One region of the Veillonella sp. Ser01 genome, then DNA from elsewhere that is predicted to be linked to it. Evidence: riboswitches for the same ligand, from Rfam matches in the RefSeq annotation. Region 1 holds a riboswitch; the other holds the start of a gene.

Evidence for each region. A riboswitch is a leader RNA that binds a small molecule or an ion and turns the genes downstream of it on or off. The one in region 1 is predicted to bind cobalamin.
Region 2: it holds a riboswitch for cobalamin, as region 1 does, so the genes downstream of both, ACWTVK_RS04570 (methylmalonyl-CoA mutase family protein) here and nikB (nickel ABC transporter permease) in region 1, are expected to answer to the same signal.

The regions. Positions count from the first base shown of each region.
Region 1 is NZ_JBSPUA010000002.1:462,632-465,054, reverse strand. Features, by position in the region: gene nikC (nickel transporter permease) at 1-229, opposite strand, end outside; gene nikB (nickel ABC transporter permease) at 229-1,167, opposite strand; cobalamin riboswitch at 1,332-1,518, opposite strand; gene potE (putrescine-ornithine antiporter) at 1,910-2,423, opposite strand, start outside.
Region 2 is NZ_JBSPUA010000002.1:177,762-180,184, forward strand. Features, by position in the region: gene rarD (EamA family transporter RarD) at 1-319, opposite strand, end outside; cobalamin riboswitch at 572-747, shown strand; gene ACWTVK_RS04570 (methylmalonyl-CoA mutase family protein) at 1,042-2,423, shown strand, end outside.

The DNA of each region.
Region 1 (2,423 bases):
TGAACAAGGATAATTGAGTACCATAAATGATACGAGACAATACGTCACGACCCAGTTTGTCGGTGCCAAACCAATGCTGAGCACTAGGGGCTTGTAATGCTTTAGACATATCCGATGTGAAAGCATCTCCCGGCGCAAGCCATGGTGCAAAGATAGCAATGAATACGATGACAAGCATCAATGCAGTGTAGAAAGAGAACAATTTATGTTTCTGAATAAATTCTTTCATTATGCTCTCTCCCTTTTCAATCTAGGGTCCAACAGAACATAGGATGCATCAACTAGAGCATTGACACACATATATGCTAAGGCAACCCATAACACAAAACCTTCGATCAATGGATAGTCGCGCATGGTAATGGCATATACCGCCATATTCCCAAGGCCAGGCCAGGAGAATACCATTTCAACAACTGCAACACCGCCTAATAGCCAACCGATGAGAACGCCTAATATAGTGATGAGTGGTAATACTGCATTAGGCAAAATATGACCGAATAAAATTTTCATCTCACTCACACCACGAGCACGTGCGCCGATGACATAATCCTTTTGCATTTCTTCAAGAATAACAAGACGAACTTGACGCATGTACTTGGACCCAACTACAACAGCTAATGTAACGGCTGGTAGAATTACACCGATTGGAGTTACACGAGAGGACGCAATAGGAACGAGCCCTAATTTAAGACCAAAGATATAAATCAATACAAGGCCTAACCAGAATGATGGCATAGACACGCCTACAAAGGAAGCAACGCGCAACAGATAGTCGATCCATTTGTTTCGATTTAAGGCGCTTATAATCCCTGCCGGCAATGCATAAAGCAATGTAAATACTAATGCTGTACCCGCTAACATAACTGTTCCTGGCAAAGCCTCTAACATACGATCTACAACAGGCTTTTTAGCAGAGTAACTCATCCCTAAGTCACCTTGTGCAGCATTCACAACCCAGTTTGCATATTGCACTAAGAACGGTTTATCTAACCCAAGCTGAGCTCGAGTTTCATCGATAAGCTCCTGAGACACGATAGTATCTGCTGTTTCTAGTAACATCGTTACTGGATCGCCTGGTGCTAAATAAGTGAGACAAAATGTCAAAAATGTGATGCCAAACAAGGTTACAATAAATTGTCCCAAATGTTTAGCAAATCGTTTACCCATAGGCGCCTCCTAAACTCTCTAAACACTAACAACAAATCAAATGAAAAACTAAGGGTACCTCCCACTCAACGTAGCAGTAATACGCAAAAATAAGAAAAAATATAGCTCCCTGAGGAACAAAAAAAAGCTAGTCGCCTGACTAACCTAAATTAAGCACAGTATATGCATACCATACATTTAGAGCAGGCTTTCTGACTCAGACTCATCGCAATATTTCGGCCTTCCCAGTTTCCCAGTGACCCTATAATGAAACCTTGCTCCTCATTACAGCTATTTGCATAGTATGGGATTTACACCCATTTTCCTCTTTTACGCTCGGTGAACACCGACACTCACTAGTTCATTCACTTTTATCGATTATTAATATACTATATTAATATTCTGTTTACAATACACATACCCCTTAGGGGTATGTGTATATCGTGAATTCTCAATATAATTTTTATACTAATAAAAATTATTAATTAGTAATTAAGGTCACATTCATGTATAAACTTATACGAATTATTTTATATATATGATTTTTTACTATATTAACTGTATACAACTGTATATATATTAATTATTATTATAATGGTAATTTTCTCATGAATTTTTTTTATACATACCGAAAAAACTTTTAATCACTTTAGCAACTATCAATTATTTATAATTAATAAAACCATAATTAATAAGTCTGATTAATATACAAAAAAGAGGCTGTTACTTAGTAACAGCCTCTTATAAGACGAGAGTTATTTAATTAATCGATACTTTGTTGTAAGCGGTGCGCTTTGCGTGTAGCCCACGCTTTACGCAAAACATAGATCACAAGACCAATGCTTACTGCCACTGCACTACCGAGCATAGCATCAACACCACATGCGTAAATAGCATACAAGCAGTAGATAACGCCAACACCAAATACGTAGTTAGAGCGTTTAATGCGGCTTTCAGCTACGCCAGCCATACGCATCATTGTAGGTACTGCTAAGATGCACAATACATATGGTACTACGTTAGTTACAACTGCCAAATTTACCAATACTTCAAATTGCTCACGCAAGGAATCACTTGCAGTGAACAATGTAAGTAATGTTTCAACAGCAAGTAGAATGAATACGCCACGAACAGGAGCATCCTTACTATTTACACGAGCGAACACTTTAGGGAAGTAACCATGTTCCGCTGCGCTTTTAAATACGCGAGACAATGTGAATTGCCAGCAAAGTAAAGCGCCAAAGCAAGAAATAACCATTGCAGCCATCACGATGTTT
Region 2 (2,423 bases), 280 kb from region 1:
CGAGGCTAGTATCGAGAACGTGTTGGTTGGTAACAGCCCAAATATAAGTGAACCAATTGACGCTAATAAGGGCAGCCGCCAATAATAATAGGCCGAACTGTGAAAGATGTGTGCGCAAGTGTTGAATATCGATGCGCAGTTGTTGGCGGCCCATAGCAAGGATGATGAAGATCATCCAAACACCAGACCAGATGATGCGGTGTGATAATACTGAAAAGGAAGAAACTTGATTAAGTAGTGCCCAATATAGGGGGAGTAAGCCCCAAATTAAGCAGCACAGTAAGGTGGTACTGAGCCCTTTTTTGTTTATATCATTCATAATGCAACCTCCTCTTATTGATAGCATTATTATATCATGCTGATAGCTGATAGCTGATAGCTGATAGCTGATAGCTGATAGCTGATAGGGCGTAGGTAGGGGTGAATTTGCTATTCAATGGTCAATTAAAATACATGCATGCATTTAAGTTATTTTATATATGCATTAGTTATAACTTGAAATTTGTTACTTATGATTAACTGTTATGTTCATTGACTTTGTGCATAATCTTACACTATATTGGACTTAGAACAACGAATATAGAGAATAGGTGTCGCAAGACTTAATAGAGAAATCGGTAGAAGCCGATGCGGTCCCGCCACTGTAAGGACGAGCCTGCTTTCATTCATGTCACTGGAGAAATCTGGGAAGGCGAAAGCGAGGCGATGAGCCCGAGCCAGGAGAACTGCCTATTTGATAATCACCGTTATGTACCTACGAGCGATAGGAAGGGGATTGAGGTATGCTGGTTTCAGTGTTTTTTGGCGTACCTTTCAATAAGAAACCTTACGTGTCACTTTTGGGTGGCACTTTTTTTGTTGCCCTTGAAAGTGGCTGTTAAGCATATGAATCAGGCTTCATAATTATAGAATTAATGGACACAGATTTGAGGTTGTTGTGATCCAAATACAGGAAAGCTCGTGTGATGTATATGCATAACAATTCGCAGGTACGGTGCGCTGTTTCTCGGTATGGTTTCGAGTTGAAAAGGAGGCACATATATGTCTGACAAAAAGACTTCGAAGGACGCAGAACGCGATCTATTGGCACCTGTATCCTTTGACGAATTTGAGAAACCTACGTATGAACAATGGCAGGCTGAAGTTGAAAAGGCGTTAAAAGGTGGGGACTTCCACAAGAAGATGTTCACTAAAACCTATGAAGGTATTACGTTGCAGCCAATTTACACACCTGCACTGCATGGGGAAAAGATTCCAAAAGGCATATACCCTGGGGCAGGCGAGTTCCTACGTGGCACTAAGGCAAGTGGTTATATTAAAGAGTCTTGGGGCGTATCCCAGTACGTAGACGATTCCTTGCCTAAAGATGCTAACCATGCAAGTTTATACGAAATTGTAAAAGGCGGCACCATCCACAACATCCGTCTTGATGAAGCGACACGCCATGATCAAGATGTGCAAGTAGGCGCATCCGTTGGCGTTGGCGGTACATCCTTGTCCACCATGGATGACTGCAAACAATTGATCGAGCGTTTCAATCTTAAAGAAAATCCTTTATATATTGAAACAGGCGCTTCTGCGGCGATCTTGCTTGGTATGTTGGCAGCCACTGTGAAAGGCTCTAAAAAACAAACAACTGACTTAAAAGGTCTTGTTGGTGCAGACCCTGTGGGCGTTTGGGCTAAAGACGGTGCATTGCATATTTCCTTAGATACAGCTTTTGATGAAATGGCACATACTGTTGTATGGGCTAAAGAACAAGCTCCAGAGCTTAAAACAGTGCTCGTGTCTGGTGATGTGTACGCTAATGGCGGCGCTAACGATGTACAGGAAGTGGCTTACGCATTGGCAACGGCTGTTTGCTACGTGCGTCAACTGGCACAGCGCAACATCGATATTCACACCATCGCTCAGAGCATGATGTTCACATTCTCCATGGGCGCAAATTTCTTTATGGAAATCGCTAAATTGCGTGCGTTGCGCGTACTTTGGGCTCGCATCATGGAAGCGTTCGGCGCTGAAGAAGCAGATCGTGCAGTTCATGTACACGGCAGAACATCGGCTTTCACAAAAACTGTATACGACCCATATGTAAACTTGTTGCGCAATACGACACAAGCATTCTCTGGCGTTGTAGGCGGTTTGAACAGCCTTGAAGTATCTCCGTTTGACCAACCAATTCGCAAAGCGGATGATTTCTCTCGCCGTATTGCCCGCAATATCCAAGTTATGTTGCAAACTGAATTTGAGTTGCGCCAACCTGTGGACCCTGTAGGCGGTTCCTGGTACGTGGAAACATTAGCTGCTGAACTATGCGAAAAAATCTGGTCTGAGTTCCAAACAATCGAGTCTAAAGGTGGCATCATTGCCGCATTGAAAGAAGGCTATCCTCAAGCTCAAGTGAAAGCCATCCTCGATGAACG